DNA from 2 places in the Alkaliphilus sp. B6464 genome. Region 2 is predicted to be linked to the other one. Evidence: riboswitches for the same ligand, from Rfam matches in the RefSeq annotation. Region 2 holds a riboswitch; the other holds the start of a gene.
What was found. Region 2 has a riboswitch for S-adenosylmethionine ahead of HYG84_RS08480 (methionine ABC transporter ATP-binding protein). Riboswitches for the same ligand answer to the same signal wherever they lie in the genome.

Region 1 (8,587 bases), 1.1 Mb from region 2:
TCCTTCACCCTGTTTCTCCTCTGCGTCTACATCAAGACTTGTCCACTTTAGAGTATAGTTATTTTTAATTTGCATAACCTTATCCCCTACACGGAAGATCTTTTCCCTTAATTCTCTCTCTCTCTTATATTTATCGGGTGGATTCAAATAATTTTGTAGTTCCTTATTTAAATTTAATGTACCTACATCACCTTTTTTCATAGGGGTAAGCACCTGAATATCTCTTATAGGGTCAAACTTATAATGTTTTGGGAGCCTTTCCTTAACAAGACCTATTATAGTATTTAAAATGTCGTCATTCTTACTTCTATTAATAAAGTAAAAATCCTTGTCCTTATGATTTAATATAGGATAATCTCCTTGATTAATTTTATGGGCATTTACAACGATCATGCTTTCTCCAGCCTGTCTAAAAATCTCATTTAAACGAACTACCTTTATTACTTGGCTATCTATTATATCTCTTAGTACATTACCGGCTCCAACAGAAGGCAGCTGATCAACGTCTCCAACAAAAATTAATCTTGTTCCACGTGAAATAGCCTTTAAAAGACTATTCATTAGCATAATATCTACCATGGATACTTCATCTATAATTATTACATCTCCAACCAATGGATTATCTTCGTTTCTTTGGAATAGCATGCCTTCATCCTCATCGCTATAACCCATTTCAAGTAGTCTATGTATAGTTTTAGCTTCCTTACCCGTTGCCTCTGTCATACGTTTGGATGCTCTACCAGTAGGAGCAGCAAGTACTATTTTCTTTTTAAGCTTTTCGAAAACCTTAATTAATGTATTAATAGTGGTTGTCTTACCTGTACCAGGTCCACCTGTAATCACTAAAATCCCATTAGTTATAGCCTGTCTTATAGCTTCTTTTTGATTTTCTGCAAGGTATATTCCATCTTCTCTTTCTATATTGCTTATTTCTTCGTCTACATCAATTTCTAGTGTATCTAATGCTATCTGCGAAAGCTCTATAAGCTTATTACAACAATTAGTTTCTGCGTAGAAATATGGCATAGAGTATACTATTATTTCCTCATCTTGCCGCTCTAGCTGTATCTTTTGTTTAAGAGCCATCTCCTGTATTCCCTCTACCACTGCCTCTTCTTCTACTCCTAATAACTCTCTTGCTCTATCTATTAAAAGATCACTAGGTGCGTAAGTATGCCCTTCCGTATGGAATGTATTAATTGTATATCTAATTCCAGAATGTATACGATATTTGGAATTTGGGGAGATTCCCATAGTTCGTGCAATAAGGTCTGCTTTTTTAAATCCTATGCCTATAATTTCATCTGCTAGACGATAGGGGTTCTCCTGTATATAGGCTATGGTCATCTCTTTATATTTTTTATAGATTCTAACTGCAAAACCTGGACTAATTCCGTACTGGGAAAGGAAAAGTATAATTTCTCTTAGCTCTCTTTGTTCTTCAAATGCTTCGGCTATTGTTTGTGCCTTAGCTTCTCCAATTCCAGAGACCTCCGTTAGTCTTTGTGGGGCATATTGTATAACCTCCAAGGCATCGGTTCCAAAATGGTCTATTATACGTTCTGCCATTTTTTTGCCTATACCTTTTATAACTCCAGAGGATAGGTAGTTTAATATCCCTTCCTTTGTTGAAGGCTGCACATGACGATATTCTTTAACATCCATCTGTCTGCCATATGTTGGATGAACTATCCATTTACCTTTTACTGCGATTACCTCACCTTCTTTTAGAGCAGGTAAGCAGCCGACTATTGTTACTTCTTCATCTTCGCAGTCTAATATACCTACTAAGTAACCATTAGCCTCGTTTTGAAATATAATTTCTACTAATCTACCTTCTAATTCGACCACTATACTTTCCTCCCAGCTACTCAAATCTTTCTCCTATCTTCGGTGTATTGCTAATGCTCCCATTTCCATAGACGGGAGATCAAGCACTACATCCTCAAAATAAGTACGACTATGATTCAGATGGAGTTAAATCTCCATCTGAATCAAGTTTTCTTTATTATATCATATTCCTTTGGGAGTTTTGACTGTTAATAGATCGATTGATTTTGCTAGTTCATTTATACTAATAGTTAAGCTTTCGACTTTTCCTTCTAGCCTAATTAGTAAGTAAATAGAAATAACTATTGGGAATCCTAGGTTTGCAACCTGGCCAAATATATCATTCATTTCTTTACCTCCATATATTCATATTAGAAACCCCATTATGCTATATTTATATTTAGTTTTACCAACTATTATATTGGAAAAGCCGAGGTTCTACCCCCGGCTATTTCTATATTTACGCAAAGCTTAGATCTTCCTCTTGAGTGATTATTACCTTAGCGCCTTCTGCCTCCACAAGATTTACACCACTTGGAGCAAATATGTTTTTGCTAATAATACCTTCCATTACTGTTTTAACTTCTTCAGATGTTATATCTTCTCTAGCATTAGCTACAACTATTTTAGCTCCTTTACCGTCTTCTCTTTTAAAGCTTAATTCTAATACTCTCATTGTTTCACCTCCTCCTTTGGAAGGGTGTCCCTTCCACATATTAGAGCTGTTTGAAATGTAAGATCAGAGTCCCTTTACCTACAATTACTCAGCCAATTCTTTTTCATCGATTCTAACTACTGTTTTTAAGGACTTTGTTTGAAGTCCGGCCATATCTACAGCTACTGCGTAAATATCGCTATCATCTGCATCTCCTTTAACATTACTGTAAGTTTTGCTTACTAGCTTTTCTCTTCCTTCTCCGTCTACACTGTCAATGAAACGAAGTCTAACTCTTGAGCTTTGGTTAATTATATTTACTGGCATTTTTTCACCTCCTCCCTTACACCTATTACATGTTTTGAGGAAAGAAAAGTTAGCCTACTTTATATAAAATACTTTTTAATTTTTCTAATGCCTTCGCTTTACCCTTTGCAACTGTAACATAATGAACCTTTCTTGTTTCTGCTATATCCTTCAGCATATAGCCTTTTAAATAATAGTCTTCTATAATCCCTCGCTCTTTAGCATACAGCTTATTAATAGCTCTTATTAAATCTTTATACTCTTCTTCTTTTAAATAATCTGACTCTATAGAAACCTTTTCATCTACTAATAAATCTAGTAGAGATGTCCCGCCATCTTCTCCAACAAATTGATCTAAGGGAATGGTTATTTTTTCCTTTCTACGTCTATTTTGATAATAATGCTTTAGTCTAATTGTAACAAAGCCTAAGAATGGAACTCCCTTACTCATATCAAAGACATTTAAAGCCTCTAATATTTGCCATGCCCCTTCCTGATAAAGCTCCTCGTCCCATCCAGTTTGTCCACCATATTTTTTACTATATGAAACTACTAATGGTTTAAGTCTATCAATAATCCACTCTTTTGCTATACTGTCTCCTTTTAGAGCAGCTCCTACTTTCTCATCAAATTCAATGTACAAAATTATCCTTCCTTTTGGAAGGGGCCCCTTCGAATATTACCGGTTAATACGATTGTACATAAGTAAATAAAAAAAGAACAAAGTGGAATTATCCTCTTTGTCCTTTTTTTATTTACCTTTTATTTATCTATTCCTTATATTGCTATCAGTTTTTTCAGGAATAGATCTAATTTATCTTATAGTCCTGCTTCTTTTCTTAATATATCCGCCTTATCTGTTCTTTCCCATGTAAGGTCTAGGTCTGTTCTTCCAAAGTGTCCATAAGCAGCAACTTTTCTATAACCAGGCTTTCTTAGGTCTAAATCTCTAATAATAGCCGCTGGTCTTAAATCGAAGTGCTTTTTAACAAGTTCTGTTAATTTTGACTCATCTACTTTACCAGTGCCAAATGTTTCAACTAGTATAGATACTGGTTCTGCAACCCCAATAGCATAGGCTAATTCGATTTCACATTTGTCTGCTAAGCCTGCAGCTACTATATTTTTAGCAACATATCTAGCAGCATATGCAGCAGAACGGTCTACCTTTGTTGCATCTTTTCCAGAAAAAGCTCCTCCACCATGACGAGCATATCCTCCGTACGTATCAACAATTATTTTTCTTCCTGTTAAACCAGCATCTCCTTGTGGTCCTCCGATAACAAAACGACCAGTTGGATTAATAAAATATCTTGTATTTGCATCTAATAGTTCTTCTGGAACAATTTTGTTGATAACATGCTCAATCATATCTTTTTCAATAGTTTTACCATCTACATCAGGACTGTGCTGTGTAGAAATAACTATTGTATCAATTCTAACAGGCTTGTCTCCATCATACTCAACAGTTACTTGAGTTTTTCCATCTGGTCTTAAATAGTCCAGTGTACCATTTTTTCTTACATCAGATAATCTTTTAGCTAGTTTGTGCGCTAATGAAATAGGTAGTGGCATAAGCTCTGGTGTTTCGTTGCAAGCAAAGCCAAACATAATACCTTGATCTCCCGCTCCTATAGATTCTAGTTCATCCTTTTGGGCACCTTTCTTATTTTCAAGTGCTTCATTAACTCCCATTGCAATATCTGGGGATTGCTCATCTATTGCAGTTAATACTGCACATGTGTCAGAGTCAAAACCATACTTTGCCCTAGTGTAGCCTATCTCTTCTATTGTCTTTCTAACTATTTTAGGAATATCTATATAACAATCTGTTGATATTTCACCTGCAACTAGTACAAGTCCTGTAGAAACACTTGTTTCGCAAGCAACTCTAGCTGATGGATCTTTTTCTAAAATAGCATCTAATATCGAATCAGAAATTTGGTCGCATATTTTATCTGGATGTCCTTCAGTTACTGACTCAGAAGTAAATAATCTTTTTATCACTAAAAAAACCTCCCTAGTTCTTATTCATTTTATTATTTCCCACTTCAGCAATAAAAATTGCATTTTGACGCCTTAGATGGTGAAATTAGAAAATAAAAAAAACCTCATTCCATAGAAAGAGGTTATATTCTTTGCTCTTCCTCATCTTTCAGAATTATAATTCTGTAGGATTTAGCACCACACATACGAATATATTGTGGTTGCCGGGTTTCATTGGGCCTATCCCTCCACCGCTCTTGATAAGGCATCAAGATTTTTATTTAATTGTAACTAGAACTAATATTAGCATTAGGTCGCCTATATGTCAACATTTTTTTACATATATGCAACTTTTTATTAAGACTTTATCATATATTTCGCCTAAATATTTACCATAATATAACTAAGTACAAACATAATAGCACCTGCAATAATATTCCCTAGTGCAATAGCAGGGAAGGCATGCCTAAATCGCATATTAAACAGTATTGCAGCTAAACTACCTGTCCATACACCAGTTCCTGGTAATGGTATAGCCACGAAAATTATTAATCCAATAATACTATATTTTTTTATTTTTTTACTTTTTTTCAGTGTACTTTTAACTAATTTATCTACAAAACTTCTAAAGAATTTTGTTCTTCTTAACCTAATAAAAATAGGCTTTAAGAAAAAAAGTAAAAAAGGAACGGGAATTAGGCTACCTAAAATACCTAATATAGTAGCATGTATGGGGCTTAGTCCCATAGATACACCAATAGGAATAGCTCCTTTAAGCTCCATTAACGGCATTGCCGCGATTAATAATACCATTATTTCTTTAGTAATAATTTCAAGTATTTTCTCCATTTCATCACCCCTACATACTTACATTATATATGAATATTTCAAAAAATATCATTAGATTTATTTTGTAATAATAAATTAATAATTAAACTTTTTAGTCGTGATATAATATTTGTATAGTATAAACTATAAAATATTTTTATTACACTACTTTGACAACTCACGAGGTGATTTTGTGGACAGAATACAAGAACTTGAACTACTAATAGAACAGTTACAGACTAAACTCCGAAATTATTTGGATGATGAAAGACCTAAAAATGAAATTTACGAATTAAGTACGCAGATTGACGACCTAATAGTTGAATACTCTAATTTAACTAGGTAAATTGTCTAATGTTATGGAAACAATTATAAAATTTTTGTTTCTTATCATTGGAATATTATAAGAACATCCCCTATATATTATTTAAGGGGGTGTTCTTTTGAATATACAAACAAATCAATACCATAGAAACACTTCAAATTGCATAGGTCATTATAAGGCTCCTTCAGCAATAAAGGAGCTTTCTAAATACTTGCATAATAACATTAGAGCACCTCTACTTATTTTTTGTGTCGGCACTGATCGCTGTATAGGTGATGCTCTAGGGCCATTAACAGGTACAATTTTAAAAAAGCTAAATCCATCATTTCCTGTATATGGTACAATAGAAGATCCAATTCATGCACTTAATATTTCTAGCAGCTTAAGAGAAATAAAAAAAAGGCATCCCGAATATTTCATAGTAGCTGTGGATGCCTCATTAGGAAATGAAGATGAAATTGGCAATATAGTAATAAGAAAAGGTTCTCTTTACCCCGGAAAAGGTGTAGGTAAGAAACTTCCTGCCGTAGGGGACATTTCTATTGTTGGAATAGTAGAGGATGCCAGCTGTGATGTTGTCTCTACTATTCATAATATTCGTCTTCATTTTATTATGTCAATGGCAGAGGTTATTGCATCTATTATTACAGATGGATCAGTTGATGATAATCTTAACAATCCATTCTGAAATTTCTCCCCAAGTAATAAAGTCCTTAGAACTTAAATTTGCACCTGCTTCAATATTACATTTAATATCATTTTTTAATAGATTTTGGTCTAGGTTTTTATAGCCTTTAATATAACCGCGGATATATTTTTATGTGCTAAAAACCCCTTCTAAATTAGAATTTTTTCATAAAAAAGACCTAAAAGTAATTACTTCTAGGTCTTTTTATACTTTGGTTAATCTTCAACGTCTGATTTTTTCAATGGCTCTTCAATAAATATGTGCCCCATTAATGTTTCTCTTTTACTTCCATCTACTAAAAACTGTACGCCCTCTACTTCTTCAAGTTCAGTTAAAGAAAATACTATCTGTTGTAGTATTAGGGCTTCCTCCATTGATCCTCCATTCAAGTTTTCTCCAGATAAGTTTACATAAGCTATATTTTCTGCTGTTTCTACACTTAATACTTTAATTTTTTCTAATACTGTTGTTAGTTTTTCATCTTCAGGTTTCCTTTTTAATTCTTCTAATATAACTTCTTCTATAGGTTTTTCACCTATTTTTACTTCTCTATCTACTCCTATAGTATGGTCTAGACTCTCATCGCCAGTCATAATATACTCCTGATTAGCAAAGTATAGCTTTACTGTTGCTGTTTCACCTTCTGGTGTTGGATCTACTACAGTATTACCATCTCCAGTATTATTTCCATCTTCTATTGGTGTCCTAGTATTACATGCAGCTAATGTAAATACCATAATTACTGCCAATAAAAATAATGTTATTTTTTTTATGTTCATATTTATCATCTCCTAGTTTTTTTATTGTGTTTTCTTTGTCAGTTTCATTTATTCTTTCTGGATCACATAGCACAGCGGGGTCGTTTTGCATATTAGTGTTAATATCTATGTCAGCAGGTTGTATTAGAGACCTAACTACCTTAATACTATCCATAAACAGCAACTTGTAAAATATTTATACCTCCCTTAATATAGTATCCGATCTCTTCTTCTAAATTAGGGGCCCCTCTTATTTCATTATTATTAATAATTTCATTCTCCAAAATATAGAAACTATCTTCCAATATCCTTTTATCCATATTTAGTATAACAATTCTTCCACCTAATGTAGGTGAGTATTGCTTCACTATTCTCTTTAAGCTTACTAAATTATTCATAATTCGTAAATATTTTTTTTAATTTCATGACCTTTTTCAATTTTTTCTAGTCTCCTAGTTCATCATCTATACTAAGTACTCTCATAATTACGCTCCTTATACTATAAGCAAAGGAAGGGTTATAAACCCTTCCTTACATACTATTCCTCGTCCTCGTATTCCTCTTCATCTTCTTCGTCAAAGGCTACTAGCTCTAAAAAGGCTTGGGATACTGCATCGAATTCTTCATCAGATTCGATATTGATTAGCTCAACACCCTCTTCATCTTCTTTAAATTCATATAATAATACATTCTCTTCTTCAACTGGTAGAAGCGCAATATATTCTTTACCATCTAACTCAAATACTTCTAAAACAGCAGCGCTAACTTCTTTGCCATCCTCTAAGCTAAGCTGGATCATTTGATACTCTTGGTGATCGTGGTCTTGGCAACCGCATCCTCCATGGTTATGGTCGTTGTCGTGATTTCCCCCACAACACTCATGATTATCATGGTTTCCTCCGCAACATTCATGGTTATCGTGATTTCCTCCGCAGCATTCATGCTCGTGATTATGATTTGTCATGTTAAAACTCTCCTTTACAATTATTTTACTTCATCATATATTATATACCATATTTTCTATTTCCTACGCTATATATAACATTTTTTCAATTTCATCTGGTGGTACCGGGCGACTAAATAAATATCCCTGTACTTTATCGCAGCCTACTTCCTTTAAATAATTAAACTGTTCCTTAGTTTCTACACCTTCTGCAATAACTTCCATATTTAGACTCTTGCCTAATACTATAATGGTTTTAGTAATTGTA
Region 2 (8,587 bases):
TGCTAAAATATTATAAGGCGATACCCCTTTTTCCTCTACTAAATAGGCTATACGATGTGTAAGTACCCTTGTCTTTCCAGAACCAGCTCCGGCCAATACCAATACAGGACCTTCAGTAGTAAGTACAGCTTTTTTTTGCATTGTATTTAAATGATTATATCTAGATTCACTTTTATGTCCTAAACCCGAATTTTCTATTAATATACCTTCATTAACCATAGCTATTTCACCCTTCATATATACTTGAGAAAATTACATAATTAAGAACAAAATTTCTAATATGATACTTCCTCAATTATTTCTTTTCTAAAATAGTATACCATATTTAAGTATTAAATTTGAAAATGAGTTTGATGTAAGTAAAATAAATATAATTTCTATAAATCTTGTTTATACTATTTAGAGCATAAAAAGAGCAACTCTTAAAGTTGCCCTCGGATTATCGATTAAAAAAATCTAACGTAGAATGATATGTTTAGAAAGGAGGAAAAGAAATCTCAATTAATTTTAAAGCCCTAGATATACCTAGGGCTTTAAAATTAGTTTTCTTTATCTTTCTTGTCTTCTACATCTACACTTTCTTTAACATCTTCTGTAATTCTGTTAGCATGTGATTTAAACTCATTTAACCCTTTACCCATTGCCTTACCAAGTTCTGGCAGCTTTGCAGGTCCAAATATAACTAGGGCTATTCCAAGTATTAAAATAAGCTCTGTAGTACCTAATCTTCCAAACATAAAAACACCTCCCTACCAAATTTTACTACAAAACCTAGTAATTTTTGTAGTGTATGCTTACTATTATGGTAATAATTTTAGCTTTGCAAGTTCTTCCGCTACATCTTCCATGCTAACTTTTCTAAAGTAGCTCCAATGAATGCTTCTGTTTTTTCACGTTTTAAAAATTTTTTTACACATCCATTTTGTTTGTTTGTATTTTTTTGTTAAAAAATTAACTTTTTATTTCTGGATATCTTTATTTTTTTATGATAATACAAGTTCCTATTTAAATAATAACATATATCTACACAAAGTAACAGTATTTAATGTTATTATTTTAGCCTTTTGAAAATTTTCTTTATATAGTACATAGTATACCCATAATCCATATATTTTTTAGATCCCATTATCATTCTTTTATTTCCTTTGAAAATTTAATTTTTGTTTCTGCTATTTATCGCTTTTTTAATAATAATATATCTTTATAAATAACAAAAGAAAGAGATAAAGACTCTTTCTTTTTGTTATCACGATATATGATTTATATATAATAATTAAAGTTTATACTTCATTTATACTATACTAGAACAAGGCACATCTATTTCATTTTCAGATGCAGCTACTACAACTGCAGCCGAAGTGTCCCCAACAACATTTACACAAGTTCTTGCCATATCTAAAACTCTATCGATACCAGCTATTAGAGCAATACCCTCCAGTGGTAATCCTACAGAGTTAAGAACTATCGTTAGCATAATCATTCCAGCTCCAGGTACTCCTGCGGTACCAATTGAGCCTAATGTAGCAGTAAGAACTATTGTTACTAACTGAGGCATAGTCAAAGTAATCCCATATGCTTGAGCAACAAATAAGGCACAAACTCCTTGATAGAGTGCAGTTCCATCCATATTTATTGTAGCACCAAGTGGAAGAACAAAACTTGCTATTTTATCAGATACTCCAAGGTTTTCTTTAACAGATTTTATAGTTATAGGCAATGTTCCTGAACTACTACTTGTTGTAAAAGCTGTAACAGCAGCTGGCATAACCCCTTTGAAGAAAGTAATAGGATTCATTTTACCAAGCAATTTTACTGCTGGTGCATATACAACTAATGCATGTACTATACATCCTATATAAACGGCGGCAATTACTTTAATAAGTGGTAGTAAAACCGCTGGACCGTTGCTAGCTACAACTGGTGCCATAAGACCAAACACGCCATAAGGTGCGAGTTCCATAATAAAAGCTGTTATCTTATACATAATTTCAGCTAGACTATCAAAGAAATTAAGAAATGGTCTTCCTTTTTCTTCTGGTAAACTTGTTAAACCTATTCCAAGAAATAATGCAAATGTTATAATTTGTAGCATATTTCCTTCTACTAAACCTTTCAGCGGATTTGAAGGTATAATATTAAGAAAAGTATCTACAAGTGATGGTGCTTCTTGCTGAGCCACTTCAACTCCTACTGGTATAGTAAGCCCAGCCCCTGGCTGAAGTACTCCTCCTAAAAACAACCCTATAACTATGGCAATAGCAGTTGTTAATAAGTAATATACCATAGTTTTACCACCTATTCTTCCTAAAGTTTTTGCATCTCCTGTACTTGCAGCCCCTACTATTAGAGATGAAAAAACAAGCGGTACTATAATCATTTTAATAAGGTTTAAAAATAATGTTCCTATTGGAGCAACAAAGGTTTTTATTAGTTCAGGACTTCCAGTAAATAATAGGCCAACAATAATACCAGCTAATAAACCTAATAAGATTTTTGTTGTTAATTTCAATTAAACTCCCTCCTTTAAATTTAATCTCTTAATTACATTTAACATATTGTATTATTATCAAAATTATGATTGTATTTAGAATAATTAAAATATTAATCAAGTGATATTGTACTTATTCATAATTTTTATTATTATATCATAATATATTGACTTTGTGCAATAATACAAATCAACATATTCATTTTTTTGAAAAAGATCGTTTAATGTTATTATATCATTCCTGTTCTAGTTGATCACTGGTCAAATTTTTCCACCCCTCTGCTTTCTTAAAACCATTAATGATCATAAAAATATACTTTATCTTATAAAAAATAATAATGATGACAGCACTTAATGTGGCTATCACCATTATATATTTTTACTATACAGTTATATTATTTCTCTGTATAAGCTTGTCCACTTAAAAGTTCTGATGCTTTAAAGAAAACCATTAACAATATTCCCACTACAATAGTAGGTACTACCCAAGCAAAACCTTGATCTGCTAACGGTAGAGCTGCTAACACTTTCTTTGCACCTGGTATTGCAACATTGTATCCTACAAGGACTTCTAACACACTAACTACTAATGCAGTATATACAACACCAGAATATATTGCTTTATGTTGTATATATTTATCTAAGAATGTAATCATTATTAGTGCAATAACAACAGGATAAAGAACAACCAATAGTGGAACAGCTAAACTAGTAATTTGATCTACCCCAGCATTAGATATTACCATACTAATTATTGCCGTCAAAATACAGACCAACTTATAGCTTAACTTGTTTTTAGTTAATTTACTGAAGTATTCTCCTGTTGCAGCTGTTAATCCAATAGAGGTTGTTAGACATGCAAGTCCTACAGCTATTCCTAATAGTATTTTACCAAAGTTACCAAGTATGCTTTCTGTTATTCCAATTATTAATTGAGCTCTAGATATATCAGTTGGAAAACTTGTAGCTGTTGCACCAAGGTAAGCTAACCCTCCATAAATAACTCCGAGTCCAATAGTAGCAACTATACCTGCCTTAATAGTTAAGCTAGATACATCCCTAGGATTTTTATATCCCTTAGCCATAATAGATCCTACAATAATAGACCCTAATACTGTAGATGCTAAAGCATCCATAGTTTGATATCCTTCTTTAAATCCTGTAGCAAACGGTGTAGCTATTTGACTTGCTCCTATTGTACCTATAGGTGAGATAATACCTTTAATAATAATCACTAGTAAAGTTATAAATAATGCCGGTGTCAGTATCTTACCTATATTATCAATTAATGAACTTGGTCTTAATACAAAAAATAGAACTATTGCAAAATAAATTATTGAAAATATTACACTATTCATATTTGGAAAGAATGGGAGTATTCCCATTTCAAAAGTAGTGGCACTAGTTCTTGGAATAGCTAAAAATGGACCTATTGCCAATGTAACTATTATAGTTATTACAACTCCAAAGCTTTGATTTACCCTTGAACCTAACACCTCTAAATTTCCACCAAACTTAGCTACTGCAATAATTCCTACCAGTGGTAATCCTACACCTGTTAAAAGAAATCCTACGATTGAAGAAATTACCTGAGTTCCTGTCTGTTGCCCTAATGATGGAGGAAATATTAAGTTACCCGCCCCAAAAAACATTGCAAATAGTGCAAAACCTACAACCAAGATATCTTGCCTCTTATTATTCATCATCTCGTCTCCTTTGTTAAACAATTCTCAATCTTATGTTTATTAGATTTTGTATAAAATCATTATATCATCAATTTTCCTATGTTTAAAGACATTATAAAATAATCAAAAAAGGAAAAATTGTTAGAATTTTAATATCCTTCCCAATATATTTTTAAATCTGTAAACATATATAATTTTGAAAAAAGCAAAAACTTTGTTATATTTTTAACTTTCTTAATCTTATTTATTGAGTAATAAGTATTTATATTATGAAATCATAATATAATTGTGCTTTTTGTGATAAGTTTTTTCTATTTTATTTACTTAAATTGAAAGATAAACATTTATATTCCTCTAGCATAATGTAATGTATGATTGAATGTTTATGAAATTTGAAAATCAGAGGTGTTGTTTATGAAAATAGTAGTCCAAAAATTTGGAGGAACATCATTATCTACTAAAGATAGAAGAGCAATGGTAATAAGCAAAATACTAAAATGTAAAGAAGCAGGCAAATCTGTTGTAGTAGTTCTTTCTGCAATGGGCAGAAAAGGAGAACCTTATGCAACTGATACTTTAAAGGATTTAATATCCTCTACTTGCCCGGGACACAGTCTAAAAACCCTAGATTTACTAATGTCCTGTGGAGAAATAATATCTTCATCAATAATAGGTGCACAATTAGAAGCAATGGGAGAAAAAGTTGTGATACTTACAGGTCCCCAAGCTGGTATTTTGACCGACTCTGTTTTTGGTAATGCAGAAATTCTAGCTATAGACAACAAGCAAATACTTTCGCATCTTAGTAATGGTGCTATAGTAATAGTCACAGGATTTCAAGGTGCTACTGAGCTAGGTGAGATTACAACATTAGGTCGTGGCGGTAGTGATACAACAGCCGCTGCCTTAGGGGTTGCACTTAATGCAGAGAGTGTAGATATCTATACAGATGTTGATGGCATTATGACTGCTGATCCTAATATTGTTCCTAATGCAAAAATTATAGATGAAATTAATTATGAAGAAGTATTTCAAATGGCAGACAAAGGTGCTCAAGTTATCCATCCTAGAGCTGTAGAAATCTCAAAAAAAGGAAATATTACCATAAAAATTAAAAATACAATGTCATCTCACCCAGGAACTAAAGTTCATTATTATACACATACAGGCAAAGAACTATACTCCACTCGACCTAATAAGGAAAAACTATTGACAGCAATTACAAGCAAAAATCGTATTTCTCAAGTTTCTATTACCATGGATGATAATTTACAAGGTGATAGCATATTATTTTCCTCTTTAGCTGATGCTAATATAAGTATCGATATGATAAATTTTTTTATAGATAAAAAAGTTTTTACTATAGATGAAAACCAAATAGATTTAACGAAAAGATTAATGGATAGATTTCAATTCAAATATAATATTTTAAATGCCTGTAGCAAGGTTACAATTATTGGTAGTAGAATTACTGGTATTCCTGGTGTAATGGCAACTGTAGTTACAGCCCTATCTAAAGAAAATATTAGAATACTGCAAAGTTCAGATTCTCATGCTACTATTTCCTGCCTAATCAAAGAAGAGGATACAAATAAGGCTGTAAACCTACTACATGATGCTTTTAATTTAAATCAATAATTTTTAAAAAGCACTTGACATTAATTAAAAAGGGCACTATAATAAATTTTAAATTGAATAACACGAAAACTCTTATCCAGAGAGGTGGAGGGACTGGCCCGATGAAACCCGGCAACCACGACTTTAGTCGAAGGTGCTAATTCCAGCAACACAGTTGTGTTGGGAGATGAGAGAGGAAGTCTAATTTTATTATGTTTATTAGTTAACCTCTTTCATTTTGAAAGAGGTTTTTTATTTCTTTAAAATACTTTTATGAGGTGATTTTATGATAAGTCTAAACAGCATTACAAAGATATATGAGGCTAAGGAAGGTAATGTTTTAGCTATTAAGGATATTTCTTTAAATATCAAAAAGGGTGAAATATACGGGATAATGGGAGTTAGTGGTGCTGGAAAGTCTACACTTATTCGTTGTATAAATTTGTTAGAGGAACCAACTTCGGGTGAAGTATGGGTTAATAATGTTAATTTAACCAATCTACCTACATCTCTGCTTAGAGAGGAAAGAAAGAATATAGGTATGATTTTTCAACACTACAATCTATTAAGTAGCAGAAATGTTTTTGATAATATAGCATATCCCTTAGAATTAGCTGGTGTCAAAAAACAAGAGCGAAACAAACGAATAGAGGAATTGCTTAATTTGGTAGATCTTGCCGATAAGAAAAACCATTATCCGTCTCAGCTTAGCGGTGGTCAAAGGCAACGTATAGCAATAGCTAGAGCACTTGCCACAAATCCACAAATACTTTTAAGTGATGAGTCTACTTCTGCCCTAGACCCAATTACTAGTAGAAGCATTCTAGAATTATTAAAGGAAATAAATGAAAGATTAGGTGTGACTATAGTGTTAATAACCCATCAAATGGAAGTTATAGAGCAAATATGTCATAGAGTTGCAGTATTACAAGACGGAAGTATAGTGGAGGAAGGCCCTGTAAACAAAGTGTTTTCATCTCCACAAAATCCATATACAAGGCTTTTATTAGATAAAGATGATAGTAATACCCATATTAAAGAATCTATTAAATTATTTAAAACAAAAAAGGTAGGTGTTTTATAGTGTCAAGACTTATTACATTAATTGTACCTGCATTTAAAGAAACCCTTTTTATGGTTTCAATTACAACGTTATTTGCAGTATTAATAGGTACCCCTATTGGAGTTTTGTTAGTTTCTACAAGAAAAAAACACATTTTAGAAAATAATATTTTACATCAAACCCTTTCTTATATAGTAAACTTTGGGCGTTCTTTCCCATTTATTATATTAATGATTTCTATTATACCCTTTACTAGACTAATAGTTGGTACATCTATAGGCACAAAGGCAGCTATAGTGCCTTTGACAGTAGCCACTATACCATTCTATGCAAGGGTTATCGAAAATGCATTACTAGAAGTTAATTGGGGAATTATTGAAGCATCTCAGGCAATGGGTGCTACCCCTATTCAAATAATATTTAAGGTTTTAATTCCAGAGAGCATGCCAGCTATTGTTTTAGGTATTACAATTACCCTTGTTAACGTTATAGGGTATTCCGCCATGGCAGGAGCAGTAGGAGGAGGTGGACTAGGAGATTTAGCAATTAGGTATGGCTATCATAGATTTGATAAAGAAATTATGGTTTGGACCGTATTACTATTGATAGTAATAGTTCAAATCATACAATTTAGCGGCAACTTTATATCAAAACAAATTAATAGGAGGTAATTGAAAATGAAAAAAAATATTGTACTATCTATTGTAGGGATTATTATTTTATCTTTAATACTAAGTAGCTGTGGAAAAGCTCCAACTAACAATACTGCTTCAAATAACGAAGAAGGAACTATAGCTAATGTATTAAATGTTGGTGCCACCCCCGAACCCCATGCAGGAATATTAAAAATTGTTCAACCTATACTAGAAAAAGAGGGCGTTGAACTTAAAATTGTAGAATTTACTGACTATGTGCTTCCAAATTTAGCCCTTAACGACAAAGAAATCGACGCTAACTTTTTTCAACACGCTCCTTACATGGAGTCCTTTGTTAATAGCCACAATATTAAACTAGAAGCAGCCACTAAAGTTCATGTCGAGCCTCTAGGACTCTACTCTAAAAAGTTAGATAAAATTGAAGATCTTAAGGATGGAGCTAAAATTGCAATTCCTAATGACCCTACTAATGGAGGTAGAGCTTTACTTCTTCTTGAGAAATATGGAATTATTAAATTAGACGAAAATGCAGGTTTAGAAGCAACAGAAAATGATATTATTGATAATCCAAAAAACCTATCTTTCATTGCTCTAGATGCTCCACAACTACCAGTATCTTTAGGTGATACAGATGCTGCAATTATAAATACCAATTATGCTTTAGAAGCTAATTTAAATCCTCTTAATGATGCATTAATTTTGGAAGATGAGGATTCTCCTTATGCCAACATATTGGCCATTAGGGCAGAAAGTGCTAATGATGAAAACATACAGAAACTAGTAAAGGCGCTTAACTCACCTGAAGTAAAGAACTTTATCAATGAAAAATATAAGGGTGCAATTATTCCTGCATTTTAGGTAACTTAAATAAAAAAATGATGGTATAGTATATCATCATTTTTTTATTTATTTACACCCTATTTTATTATTTTAAAGAAGCAGCGAGCTCTGCAACTGCTGTTTGTAATTCTGCTCCCATTTGATGTTGGTTTTGAGATATAGTATTAAGCTGCTCAATTTCCGTATTAATAGAAAATACTTCGTCACTAATCTTGCTTAATATTTCTGCTATTTTCTT

Region 1: it holds a riboswitch for S-adenosylmethionine, as region 2 does, so the genes downstream of both, metK (methionine adenosyltransferase) here and HYG84_RS08480 (methionine ABC transporter ATP-binding protein) in region 2, are expected to answer to the same signal.

Annotation. Positions count from the first base shown of each region.
Region 1 covers NZ_CP058557.1:703,266-711,852, forward strand. The annotation lists gene recD2 (SF1B family DNA helicase RecD2) at 1-1,851, opposite strand, end outside; gene HYG84_RS03445 (YvrJ family protein) at 2,014-2,178, opposite strand; gene HYG84_RS03450 (DUF2922 domain-containing protein) at 2,291-2,506, opposite strand; gene HYG84_RS03455 (DUF1659 domain-containing protein) at 2,591-2,812, opposite strand; gene HYG84_RS03460 (sigma-70 family RNA polymerase sigma factor) at 2,862-3,434, opposite strand; gene metK (methionine adenosyltransferase) at 3,611-4,798, opposite strand; SAM riboswitch class I at 4,937-5,044, opposite strand; gene HYG84_RS03470 (COG2426 family protein) at 5,159-5,626, opposite strand; gene HYG84_RS03475 (Spo0E family sporulation regulatory protein-aspartic acid phosphatase) at 5,799-5,951, shown strand; gene yyaC (spore protease YyaC) at 6,049-6,618, shown strand; gene HYG84_RS03485 (GerMN domain-containing protein) at 6,834-7,397, opposite strand; gene HYG84_RS03490 (hypothetical protein) at 7,330-7,551, opposite strand; gene HYG84_RS03495 (hypothetical protein) at 7,544-7,774, opposite strand; gene HYG84_RS20240 (DUF1292 domain-containing protein) at 7,915-8,340, opposite strand; gene HYG84_RS03505 (putative bifunctional diguanylate cyclase/phosphodiesterase) at 8,404-8,587, opposite strand, start outside.
Region 2 covers NZ_CP058557.1:1,754,457-1,763,043, reverse strand. The annotation lists gene pcrA (DNA helicase PcrA) at 1-141, opposite strand, end outside; gene HYG84_RS08500 (twin-arginine translocase TatA/TatE family subunit) at 540-737, opposite strand; gene HYG84_RS08495 (dicarboxylate/amino acid:cation symporter) at 1,292-2,509, opposite strand; gene brnQ (branched-chain amino acid transport system II carrier protein) at 2,884-4,191, opposite strand; gene dapG (aspartate kinase) at 4,588-5,811, shown strand; SAM riboswitch class I at 5,881-5,984, shown strand; gene HYG84_RS08480 (methionine ABC transporter ATP-binding protein) at 6,077-6,874, shown strand; gene HYG84_RS08475 (methionine ABC transporter permease) at 6,874-7,524, shown strand; gene HYG84_RS08470 (MetQ/NlpA family ABC transporter substrate-binding protein) at 7,531-8,367, shown strand; gene HYG84_RS08465 (methyl-accepting chemotaxis protein) at 8,435-8,587, opposite strand, start outside.